2 regions of the Staphylococcus sp. GW823-FHT05F06 genome follow, and region 2 is predicted to be linked to the other one. Evidence: predicted binding sites of a transcription regulator. Region 2 holds the regulator's gene; the other holds the start of a gene.
The links. The regulator LexA, encoded in region 2, represses DNA repair genes until DNA is damaged. The targets are predictions, from matches to a motif close to CGAACATATGTTCG.
Positions count from the first base shown of each region.

Region 1: a site for LexA is predicted at 4,039-4,052, ahead of uvrB (excinuclease ABC subunit UvrB). Genes of this name have one in related genera too.

Region 1 covers NZ_JBXAHW010000009.1:43,693-50,461, forward strand. The annotation lists one part of gene prfB (peptide chain release factor 2) at 164-235, shown strand; one part of gene prfB (peptide chain release factor 2) at 237-1,280, shown strand; partial or broken gene AC1Q7N_RS07290 (COG3942 and LysM peptidoglycan-binding domain-containing protein) at 1,767-2,420, shown strand; gene AC1Q7N_RS07295 (YfbR-like 5'-deoxynucleotidase) at 2,729-3,370, shown strand; gene AC1Q7N_RS07300 (CsbA family protein) at 3,376-3,609, shown strand; gene uvrB (excinuclease ABC subunit UvrB) at 4,166-6,151, shown strand; gene uvrA (excinuclease ABC subunit UvrA) at 6,159-6,769, shown strand, end outside.
Region 2 covers NZ_JBXAHW010000001.1:104,839-111,607, forward strand. The annotation lists gene AC1Q7N_RS00485 (YneF family protein) at 150-377, opposite strand; gene tkt (transketolase) at 584-2,572, opposite strand; gene AC1Q7N_RS00495 (DUF896 domain-containing protein) at 2,804-3,040, opposite strand; gene sosA (DNA damage-induced cell division inhibitor SosA) at 3,201-3,434, opposite strand; gene lexA (transcriptional repressor LexA) at 3,578-4,198, shown strand; gene AC1Q7N_RS00510 (hypothetical protein) at 4,362-4,496, opposite strand; gene AC1Q7N_RS00515 (CAP domain-containing protein) at 4,551-5,576, opposite strand; gene guaC (GMP reductase) at 5,590-6,567, opposite strand; gene rpsN (30S ribosomal protein S14) at 6,721-6,769, opposite strand, start outside.

The sequences.
Region 1 (6,769 bases), on a different contig from region 2:
CATATCAAATTATGAATGACTCAGCCTTTATTTACATCGCTTGTAAGTTAAATGCTTAGTAATATGATATAGCGATGGAATGGCCGTTTATTTTTAAAAAATAGGCATATACTGTATGATATAAATATTATGACATAGAATGATTAAATAGGAGAGAAGATGAATGGAACTATCTGAGATTAAAAGAAATTTAGAAGAATATCAAAATCACTTAAATCAAATTAGGGGGTCTCTTTGACTTAGAAAATAAAGAGACGAACATACAAGAGTATGAAGAAATGATGACTGATCCTGATTTTTGGAATGATCAAACTAAAGCACAAGATATCATTGATAAGAACAATGCACTAAAATCTATAGTAAATGGGTATTATCAACTGACAAATGCTGTCGATGATATGAGTGCGACGAGAGAGTTATTACAAGAAGAATATGATGAGGATATGAAGATAGAATTAGAAGAGGAAGTTCAGCAATTTGAAGAACAAATTGATCAATATGAGTTACAATTACTCCTCGACGGACCACATGATGCAAATAATGCTATATTAGAGCTTCATCCCGGTGCTGGCGGTACAGAATCACAAGATTGGGTAAGTATGCTTCTTAGGATGTATCAACGTTACTGTGAACAAAATGGCTTTAAAGTTGAAACGGTTGATTATCTTCCAGGAGATGAAGCAGGCGTTAAAAGTGTCACATTACTTATTAAAGGACATAATGCTTATGGTTATTTAAAGGCAGAAAAAGGTGTTCATCGTTTAGTTAGAATTTCACCTTTCGATTCATCTGGTAGACGCCATACTTCTTTTGCATCATGTGATGTTATTCCTGATTTTAATAATGATGAAATTGAAATCGAGATTAACCCAGATGATATCACAGTGGATACTTTTAGAGCTTCAGGCGCTGGTGGACAACATATTAACAAAACTGAGTCTGCAATTAGAATTACACATCACCCTACAGGTATTGTAGTCAACAACCAAAATGAACGATCTCAAATAAAAAATAGAGAAGCTGCAATGAAAATGTTGAAGTCCAAACTTTATCAATTAAAGTTAGAAGAGCAAGAGCAAGAAATGGCTGAAATTCGAGGCGAACAAAAAGACATTGGATGGGGAAGTCAGATTCGTTCTTACGTCTTTCATCCATATTCAATGATTAAAGATCATCGTACGAATGAAGAAACTGGTAAAGTAGACGCTGTTATGGATGGAGAAATAGGCCCATTCATAGAAGCTTATTTAAGAAAAGAAATGGATAGTCGAGACGTATAATTGATATACGCATAATCATTATTTGATTTATCAATGATTATGCGTATTTTTCATTAAGCAGACAGAATAGGGAGTTAATTTTTAAAGTTATATTTACTTTATATGTAGTCTGCATTTTCTAATGTTACCGTAGTAAATTCAATCTTATACGAGAATGACTTTAATTTGACCTGTACATCATAAGGTTAGGAACTAGTGGAGTAGATAATCACCTCTAGATGTAAAAATACACTTGTTAACTATTATATTACATCAATATAACAATACCCTTAGCTTCATTTGATTGTGCTATATTAAATTTGTGAATTAATAATCAACTAGCAAAGGAATGACAACTAGATGAAAAAAACGCTAACTGTAACGTTAAGTTCGATTGCAGCTTTTATTGCAATCAACACTGCAGCTAACGCACAAGAATCTGAGACGTCGCAACTAGACACATATGCAACGGGTGATGTAATTACAAATCAATCAAACTTAGGTATTTACATTGTAAAACCTGGAGATAGTTTATATAAAATTGCTTTAGAACATAATCTTTCTTTAGAAGAGCTTTATGCATTAAATCCTGGTGTAGAACCTCTTATTTTTCCGGGAGATGAAATTGTAGTATCTGAAACTGCATTTGAACAATTTAATAACACAAACACATTAGTAAATTATGAAACTAACTACATTCCAGTAGGATATAATAATGTATCAACTGATACATCCAACACTACTTATGATAATTATGATAGTGAATCAACTGATACATACTCTGTGTCAAACGCCTATGATGGTTTAAGAAGTGTATCTAACTCAGGTAATTTATACACTACTGGTCAATGTACTTATTATGCATTCGATCGTCGAGCTGAGCTAGGGAAACCAATTGGAAGTCTATGGGGCAACGCTAGTAACTGGGCATATTCAGCTAATCAGGCTGGCTTTAATGTAGATCACACACCTGAGGTTGGTGCTGTATTCCAAAGTGGTCCGGGTCAAAATGGGGCTGGTGCTTATGGACATGTTGGCGTTGTTGAATCAATCAATTCTAATGGTTCTGTAACTGTTTCGGAAATGAACTGGAATGGTGGCGTTAACGTAAAATCTTACAGAACTATTAGCAACCCTAATTCATATAATTACATTCACTAAATGGCTATTTATATTCAAAGTGTGAATGAACTGCGCGTATAATTGTCTCTTATGTTATATAAACGTTCTAGACAATTAAATTGAAAATCATGTTGGTTGAACAACACCTCCATATATATCAACATGTTTTACCCATAAATTACGTATTAGAGTAGAATAGTGAGTTCAAAATGAATTCATTATTCTACTTTTTCTTTTGTAATAAAATAGAAATGATTTACATGATAATTTACTTTCAATAATAATATTGATTGATATAATAACAATAAGAATATAGACTAATTTTAATATTAAGGAGGTGTCTTATTATGGGAATGCATCAATATTTTAAAAGACTATCAGATTTAGAAAAATTAATAAGATTACCAGGTAAATTTAAATATTTTGAACACAATGTCGCAGCTCATTCTTTTAAAGTAACTAAAATTGCGCAATATATGGCTACTGTCGAAGAATATCATGGAAATAAAATCGATTGGAAGAGTCTTTATGAAAAGTCACTCAACCACGACTTTGCTGAAGTGTTTACAGGTGATATCAAAACACCGGTAAAATACGCAAGTAAGGAATTAAAACATTTATTCTCCCAAGTTGAAGAAGAAATGGTCGATACGTTTATCAAAGAGGAGATACCAACACAATATCAGCACGTGTATCGTGAACGTTTACAAGAAGGTAAAGATGATTCTCTAGAAGGTCAAATTCTATCTGTTGCTGATAAAATTGATTTATTGTATGAAACATTTGGAGAAATACAAAAACGTAATCCTGAGTCACTATTTTTTGAAATATATGAAATGAGTTTAGAAACTATTATACAATTTGATCACTTAGAATCTGTAAAAAATTTTATTGAAAATGTTATACCTGAAATGCTCACAGAAAACTTTATTCCTCGAACTGAATTACGTGAAACAACAATGTCAATTCTAAACAGAAGAAATGGGTGACGATAATGATTTGGTATGTTTGTGCGGCCTTCTTTCCTTGTATATTAGTTGTGCTGTTTAGTGTGGTGACTAGAAGTAAATGGATTGGTACATTAGTCACACTGGTAATAATAGGGGCATCAGTTTATAAAGGATTCTTTCACAACGAATGGATTATTTTTATAGATGTGACAAGTTTATTAGCTGGTTATTTAATAATTGATCAACTTGAATTTCATAAGAACCAAAATGATTCTTAAGAATGCGTTTGTTCAAACAAAAATTTTGAAGTATTTGTTTTTTTGATTTATTATTACATTAAATTGTAATAATAGTGATTATAATTTTATTTTAAAATTGTTGAATCATCATTATTGCTCATTTTTTACTTTAAATTGATGTTTATAGTATTTTGAATATTAAGTAATCCATGGTGTAAACATTAATAACTAAATATTAAATAGTAAATATTTTAATAGCTAGAACATAATAATTGATACATTGTGAATATAAAAGCGAAAGATTTTAAAGTACAGTGTGTATATAATATGTATTTGATTGTACGTTTAAGAAAAACATCGCACATCATACATTACTGATAAATAAAGCTCTAAGACAATTTCTTACATAAGAAATCATCTTAGAGCTCTTGTTTTAGAATAAGCATTATAAATGTTATATTTCACAAGCGAACAAATGTTTGTATTGTTCTTATAGAATTTGTTAAAATAGAAAATGATATTCATGAAAAAGTAATTGATTTGAGATGTGTAAAATCTTTATAAATGATAACAATATTAGGAGGCGTATTTTGGAATGGTAGAACATGTTCCATTTAAGTTAAAGTCTGAATTTGAGCCACAAGGTGATCAGCCACAAGCGATACAAAAAATTGTGGATGGCGTAAATGAAAGGAAACGTCATCAAACCTTATTAGGTGCAACTGGGACAGGTAAAACTTTTACTATGAGTAACGTAATTAAAGAGGTTGGTAAACCTACACTTATTATTGCACATAACAAGACATTAGCAGGTCAACTATATAGTGAATTTAAAGAATTTTTCCCAGAAAATAGAGTTGAATATTTCGTTAGTTATTACGACTACTATCAACCTGAAGCATACGTGCCTTCAACAGATACTTTTATTGAAAAAGACGCCTCCATTAACGATGAAATTGACCAACTACGACATTCTGCTACAAGTTCTTTATTTGAACGTGATGATGTCATTATTATCGCAAGTGTTAGTTGTATCTATGGTTTAGGTAATCCGGAAGAATATAAAAATTTGGTTGTTAGTGTACGTGTTGGTATGGAGATGGAACGAAGCGAATTGTTGAGAAAGTTAGTTGATGTACAATACTCACGTAATGACATAGATTTTCAACGTGGTACATTTAGAGTGCGTGGAGATGTTGTTGAAATATTCCCAGCTTCTAGAGAAGAAATGTGTATTCGCGTAGAATTTTTTGGAGATGAAATTGATCGCATCAGAGAAGTTAACTATTTAACTGGTGAAGTAATTCGAGAACGTGAACATTTTACAATTTTCCCTGCTTCACACTTCGTTACTCGTGAAGAGAAAATGAAAGTAGCTATTGAACGTATAGAAAAAGAATTAGAAGAGAGACTAAAAGAATTACGTGATGAGAATAAATTATTAGAAGCTCAAAGGTTAGAACAACGTACTAACTACGATTTAGAAATGATGAGAGAAATGGGCTTTTGTTCAGGTATTGAAAATTATTCTGTTCACTTAACTTTAAGACCATTAGGTTCAACACCATATACATTGCTTGATTATTTTGGAGATGATTGGCTTGTCATGATTGATGAGTCTCACGTTACGTTACCTCAAATTCGTGGTATGTACAATGGGGATAGAGCTCGTAAACAAGTATTAATAGACCATGGATTTCGTTTGCCAAGTGCGTTGGATAACCGACCATTAAAATTTGAAGAATTTGAAGAAAAAACAAAACAACTTGTTTATGTTTCAGCTACACCAGGCCCATATGAGTTAGAACATACAGATGAAATGGTTGAACAAATTATACGACCTACTGGTTTACTTGATCCTAAAATTGATGTGCGTCCAACTGAGAATCAAATCGATGATCTTTTAAGTGAAATCCAAGATCGCGTTGACAAAGATGAACGTGTACTTGTGACAACACTTACTAAAAAAATGAGTGAAGATTTAACTACATATATGAAAGAAGCGGGGATTAAAGTTAATTATTTACACTCAGAAATTAAAACATTAGAACGAATAGAAATTATTCGAGACTTACGTATGGGTACTTACGACGCAATAGTTGGGATCAATCTGCTGAGAGAGGGTATAGATATACCTGAAGTATCTTTAGTTGTAATTTTAGATGCAGATAAGGAAGGCTTCTTACGTTCTGATAGATCTCTTATTCAAACTATTGGGCGAGCAGCACGTAATGACAAAGGAGAAGTCATTATGTATGCGGATAAAATTACAGATTCTATGCAATATGCAATAGATGAAACACAAAGACGTAGAGAAATACAAATTGCTCATAACAAAGAACATGGCATCACGCCGAAAACAATTAACAAAAAGATTCACGACGTCATTAGTGCTACTGTGGAGAGCGATGAGACAAATCAACAACAACAAACTGAATTACCTAAGAAAATGACAAAGAAAGAACGTCAAAAAACAATAGAAAATATAGAAAAAGAAATGAAAAAAGCAGCCAAAGATTTAGATTTCGAAAAAGCAACAGAGTTAAGAGATATGTTATTTGAATTAAAAGCAGAAGGGTGACGATTAAATGAAAGGACCGTCAATTGTAGTAAAAGGTGCACGAGCACATAATTTAAAAGGAGTAGATATTGAATTACCTAAAAACAAGTTGATTGTCATGACTGGACTTTCAGGTTCAGGTAAGTCTTCGTTAGCGTTCGATACTATTTATGCTGAAGGTCAACGACGTTATGTGGAATCGTTAAGTGCATATGCGCGACAATTTTTAGGACAAATGGACAAACCTGATGTAGATACCATTGAAGGTTTGTCACCAGCAATATCTATTGATCAGAAGACGACAAGTAAAAACCCACGTTCTACCGTTGCCACTGTGACTGAAATCTATGATTATATTCGATTATTATATGCGCGTGTCGGTAAACCGTACTGTCCTTATCACGGTATAGAAATTGAATCACAAACTGTTCAACAAATGGTTGATCGTATTTTAGAATTGGAAGAACGTACAAAAATTCAATTACTTGCTCCAGTTATATCACATAGAAAAGGAAGTCATGAAAAATTAATTGAAGATATAGGTAAGAAAGGATATGTGCGTTTACGTGTTGATGATGAAATCGTCGATGTAAATGAAGTGCCTCAATTGGATAAAAATAAAAATCACACAATTGAAGT
Region 2 (6,769 bases):
TAAACGTTCAATTTTTAACATTTAAATACATATATAGTATTTAATTCATTACTAGAACATAAAATTAATATATTAATAATAATAAAAAAAGAGCGCTACAGTTATTCGATAAGTTTCTGTAACACTCGTTAATATAATGTCTATGAACCTTACATTTTTTGATTCATATTTTTATTCATCATTGTCATCATTTGATTAATTTTCTTTTGAGATGGTTTTTGTCCCATTTGCATCATCATCATACGTAGCATTTCCTCATTGATAGGTGGATTTTTCTTTAAGTAATCTTTCATATATTTTCTAGCTAATAAGAAACCACCAATTAAACCTGCAATAAGTGCTATAACGATTAGAATAATTGCTACCCAAATTGCCATTGTTTCACCCGCTTTCTTTATCCTTATGCATTTTACTAAATTCGTTCTGTTATTTCAAGACATTCTTGAATAATAACGATTAGTACTCCAATTATTATCATAACAAAGCCAAAGATATTATTAAATTCTATTTTAAAATCTAAAAGGTTACTAACCAAATTTGATGGTTAGTAACCTAAAAAGTTCAACTAAATCATTGTCTAGATTTATAATGAACGGACTTGTTTTAAAATATTTTCTTTAGTGAATCCATACTTTTCAACTACTAAATCTCCAGGAGCACTAGCGCCAAAACTATTTATACCAATGACTTTACCTTCAATTCCAACATATTTATGCCAACCAAGTGGTGATGCCATTTCGATAGCTATACGTTTAGTAACATCAGAAGGTAAAATTGATTCTTTATATTCAGAAGATTGTTGTTCAAATGCGTACCAGTTTGGCATAGAAATAACTCGTACACCTTTACCTTGTTGCTCTAATTCTTTTGCGGCTTCTACAGCTAAATTAACTTCTGATCCAGATGCCAATAATAAATATTCAAGTTGTTGTTCTGTTTCAAAAACAATATATGCGCCTTTTCTCACACCATTTTCAACTGTTTGTTTATCAACATCCAAAGTTGGTAAATTTTGACGAGTTAACACTAATGATGTTGGTGTGTGTTCTGATTCAAGTGCAACTTCCCAAGCTACACGTGTTTCATTACCATCAGCTGGACGAATAACATTCATGTTAGGAATAGCACGAAGACCTGCTAATTGTTCAATAGGTTCGTGTGTAGGGCCATCTTCACCTACAGCAATTGAATCATGAGTAAAGATGAACGTTGAATTGAGTCCCATGATTGATGATAATCGTAAAGCTGGTTTTAGGTAATCACTGAATACAAAGAATGTTGCTGCATATGGATGAAGTCCACCATGTGCTGCCATGCCGTTTATTGCTGCTCCCATTGCAAATTCACGTACACCAAACCATACGTTTTTACCTTCTGGAGTATCTTTATTATAATCTTTAGCTTCTTTAACGTTAGATTTATTTGAACCTGCTAAGTCTGCTGATCCACCAAAGAATGAAGGTACAAACTCGCTTAATTTTTGAATTATTTCTCCTGAATCAGCTCTAGAAGCACCACTGTGATTTAAATCATATTCTGGTAAGGCATCAGCGTAATTATTTGGTAACTTACCACTCATTGCTAATTTAAATTCTTCAGCTAATTCCGGATAGGCTTCACTATAATTTTTAAGCATATTATTCCAAGCCTCTTCATTTTCATTTGCACGTTTTAACATTGTTGATTTAAATATTTCGTATACATCTTCAGGAACATTAAAACGTTTTTCAGGATCTAATCCATATTCTTTAAATGTAAGTGCACGTTCTTCTTCACCAAGTGGGGCACCATGAACTCCATTTGAACCAGCTTTATTAGGAGAACCAAAACCGATAATAGTTTTAACTTCGATAATAGTAGGTCCTTGTTGTGATTTAGCTTGAGTGATTGCATTATCAATCTCATCTAAATCGTTACCATTTTCAACTAGAATATAGTTCCAACCATAGGCTTCGAAACGCTGTTTTGTATCTTCAGAAAATGATTTATCTAAATCTCCATCTAAAGATATATCATTTGAATCATAAAGGACAATTAATTTATCTAACTGATTATGACCTGCAAAAGATGCAGCTTCATGTGAGATACCTTCCATTAAGTCACCATCTGACGCTAATACATAAGTGTAATGATTAACTATATCAAATTGGTCCTTATTAAATTTACCTGCTAAATGACTTTCTGCTAACGCCATCCCTACAGACATGGCAAAACCTTGACCTAATGGACCAGTAGTAACTTCTACGCCATCAGTATGTCTATATTCTGGATGTCCAGGCGTCTTCGAACCCCATTGTCTAAATTGTTTAAGTTCTTCAAGTTCTAAACTACCAGAGACATGTAATAAGCTATACAATAAAGCCGAACCATGACCTGCTGATAGAATAAATCTATCTCTATTAAAAAAATCTTTAGATTGAGGGTTAAAATTAAGGTGGCGCGTCCATAAAGTATACGCCATAGGTGCTGCTCCCATAGGTAATCCAGGGTGTCCTGAATTTGCTTTTTCGATTGCATCAATGCTTAAAGCACGTATCGTATCTATAGCTAATTGATCTTTTTCATTAAACATCGTTGTGTCTTCCCTTCTACAATTAATATCTATTTTTAATTATAACTTATTTTATTTTAAAATGATAAAGAAAAATCAGATAAATTAGATCTAAGGATATAACTGGATTCAAACTATATACGTAGTTTAACTCCCTAAAAGTTAATTAAAAATAAATTATTTCTAAGTAAATCATCAATGACTACGAAAATTTTCAACTTATATATCAATGATGGGTCGAGCTCTATTGTTTTATTTATTGTGTTTCTCTTCTTGTATCTTTTTTAACTTTTCAGGTGTCACATCATTTCCTTCAGGGTCAATGACCTTAGTATTTTCTATCTGTTGCTTAAACCCTTTTCTAAATTCTTCTAAATACTGTCTTCTTAATTTAGTCTGTTCTTTAGCCTCTTCATTGGTTAAGCCATGTTCTTTCTTTTTTCTGGCTAATTCATTTATTCTATCAATATTTAAATTTTCTTTACTCATTTGAAACCTCTTTCTTAATGCATTAAATTTTATTATTGCTATCATAATAATTAACAAATATTCTGTTAGTTTTAATAATACTTATTACTTGAGTAGAATATATCAAAAAAATAAGCATAACCAAATTGTTACGCTCATTTTACAGTAGATAATATGAAAGTTAATTAACTAATGCGAACACAGACTGATCATTCTGTTCGCTATTTTGTTTGTCTTTATAGTTTTGAGTAGTTCCTTGTTGATTATGTTGATGAATCTTGTGGTCAGTCATTTCGTACGTTTGTTCTGATTGAGCACCTTGGTTAACGCTTAAAAAGAAAGTTGAAAAAATAATACAAGATACTATTACTATTGTCATATATGTTAAAAATTTATATTTGTATTTTAAAATCATCCAATATCACTCCTAGAACATTTGTTTGTATAAGTAATTTATCAGAACATAAATTCTGTGTCAACAACATTACGAACAAATGTTTGTTAGAAAATGTAATTAATGATATAATAATCTCAAACAACAATAAGGAGTGCCTATTTATGAGAGAACTCACTAAGCGACAAAGTGAAATATATGATTATATTAAGAAAATTGTTCAAACAAAAGGTTATCCACCAAGTGTTCGAGAAATTGGCGAAGCTGTCGGTTTAGCTTCAAGTTCTACAGTACATGGACATTTATCTAGATTAGAAGAAAAAGGATATATAAGAAGAGATCCTACTAAACCTAGAGCTATCGAGATAGTTAGTGAACAATTAGATGAGGTAAATGTAGAGGAAACAATACATGTTCCGGTTATCGGTAAAGTTACAGCCGGCGTTCCAATTACAGCTGTAGAAAATATAGAAGAATATTTTCCACTACCAGAGCACTTAACTTCAACACATAACAGCGATATATTTATTTTAAATGTAGTTGGGGAAAGTATGATTGAAGCTGGAATATTAGATGGCGACAAAGTAATTGTACGAAGTCAAACTATTGCTGAAAATGGTGATATTATAGTAGCTATGACTGAAGATGAAGAAGCTACTGTTAAACGCTTCTATAAAGAAAAAAATCGTTATAGACTACAACCTGAAAATAGTACTATGGAGCCTATTTACTTAGATAATGTCATTGTAGTAGGTAAAGTAATAGGATTATATAGAGAAATGTAATAAATTTATAATCAATATCTTATTTTTAAGTGTAGGCCTCCTTATATTTTTTATATGGTTTAAAAAACAAATACCCTAGGACAGCAACTGATGTCCTAGGGTTATTTAATATATTAATTTCGATGCCAGTGTTAGTGTTAAGATAACGCTTTTATCAATTTTTTCACTCTAAACCACACCTGTTGCGAGAGAAAAATTCAATACAACTTCTGACCAACCGATTTTGTTTTTTTTTCTTATCTAATATTTCTTTCACTTTTTCAAGTATATCAGTTTGTTTTTTATTTTTTTGCTTCATATTTATCTACATCCTTACGGACTATATTTACCCATAAGTCATATATATAAACATTTAACTTGTATAATTTTCGGTCCAAAAGGGTTGTCTTCGATCATTGAAATATACACCTACGCCCAAATAATCAAAATGGGTGTTTAAAATATTCTTTCTATGCCCCAATGAATTCATCAAACCTTCATGTGCATAGATACTATTCAATTGTCCATATGCTAAGTTTTCTCCAGCAGCATTAAATTCTATTCCATCTTTTTTTAATCTATCAAAAGGAGAAAGTTTCTTTTGATTTACATGGTCAAAATAATTATGCTTAACCATGTCAACACTATGCTTACGCGCAGTATGAGAAACATCCTTAGAATAATCTAATGTTTTTAAGCCATGCTGTTTTCTTTCAGCATTGACAATGTCAAAATTTTGCAACTCAAAACTCTTTGCAAGTAATTTAGATGGTTTCCCATATTGATATCTTAATCGATTTTCCATTTTCTCACTAACTTGTAATAATGACTTCACACCATTATCTCTGTGCTTATCATAAAATACTGTGGTATAAATATGGTCTTTATGGAAAACATCATATTCATTACTTTTTACATCAAAACCAACTTTCCCTTTTTTTATAACTTGAATCGGGGGCCCATATCTTTCCCTAACAACATCTTTAGGAGTATCATACTTAATTTGAGATTTTGATGAAATAAGATTTTGATTTGTATACAGTGCATTAACATGATTGTTAATATAACTCACCATCAAAAATTGATTATAATCATTTGAATAATATGTGTACCAATTTGTGCCATACACACTCGAAGTCATACGCTTATGTTGTCCCAATTGTGCTTCAACATCTTTTTTAGTCATATTCATCTGTATATTGTTGATTGCAAATTCTTGCTTTTTAGGAATCGCTAATTGAGTATTATCGTCATTTGAATCAGAATCAATCCATCGATTAATTTGATGACGTATATCATTTTGAGCTTTAATCATAAAAGTAGTTTCTTTGACTGGCGTAAAAATAACGATGCAAAGTAAAACTGTAATCAATAAAAGAAATCTTTTAATTGTATTCACCTACTACTTTTTACTAATCTCTATCACCATTAAAGATTGAATTTCTTACTATGACGTAATCAACTGTTCTTAATGACTTCAAGTCCTTTCCTCCTGCATATGAAATTGAACTCTGTAAATCTTGTTCCATTTCAGTAAGGGTATCTTTAAGAGATCCTTTGTGTTCTACAAACATTTTTTTACCTTCAACGTTCTTATGTTCACCTTTTTGATATTCTGAGGCACTACCAAAATATTCTTTATATTTTTTGCCATCTAGCTCGACGGTTTCACCCGGTGATTCCTCGTGGGCAGCAAATAAAGAGCCAATCATTACCATAGTGGCACCAAAACGAATTGATTTGGCTATATCACCGTGGGTTCTTAACCCTCCATCTGCAATAATAGGTTTTCTAGCTGCCTTATTACAAAGATTTAACGCAGAAAGTTGCCAACCTCCTGTACCAAATCCAGTTTTAATTTTAGTAATACATACTCTTCCTGGACCAATACCTACTTTTGTAGCATCTGCACCGGCATTCTCAAGTTCTCTTACTCCTTCAGGCGTCCCAACATTACCAGCTATCACAAAACTATTTGGTAAATGTTTTTTTATATGCTTAATCATATTTATAACTGAATTTGAGTGACCATGAGCAATATCAATTGTTATATATTCTGGTATGAGCGATGAAGAAGCTAATTTTTCAATAAAATTAAATTCGTTTTCTTTAACTCCAACAGAAATAGAAGCAAATAACCCTGCATGATGCATTTTTTTTATAAATGGAATTCTATTTTCTTCATTAAATCTATGCATGATATAAAAATAATCGTTTTCTGCAAACCATTGTGCAAGTTCTTCATTCATGACTGTTTGCATATTTGCTGGAACAACTGGCAATTTAAAAGTACGAGGCCCAAATTTAACCGAAGTATTACACTCAGATCTGCTTTCAACAATACATTTATTGGGAATTAATTGTATATCTTCATAATCAAAAATTTTCATCTTTTTTAACCCCTTACAATAGAATTAATCTTCAAAATGTTTAATGAAAATACGAATAATACCTTTAATTTTGTAAAAATCATTCATATTATTCATCCTTTTTAAATGTACATTGTTTTTCTTCTATTGTAAATGGACCTAAGTAGTAAATTTTTACCAACTAGATTTTTTTACACCTGGAATTTGACCTTTATGCGCATGT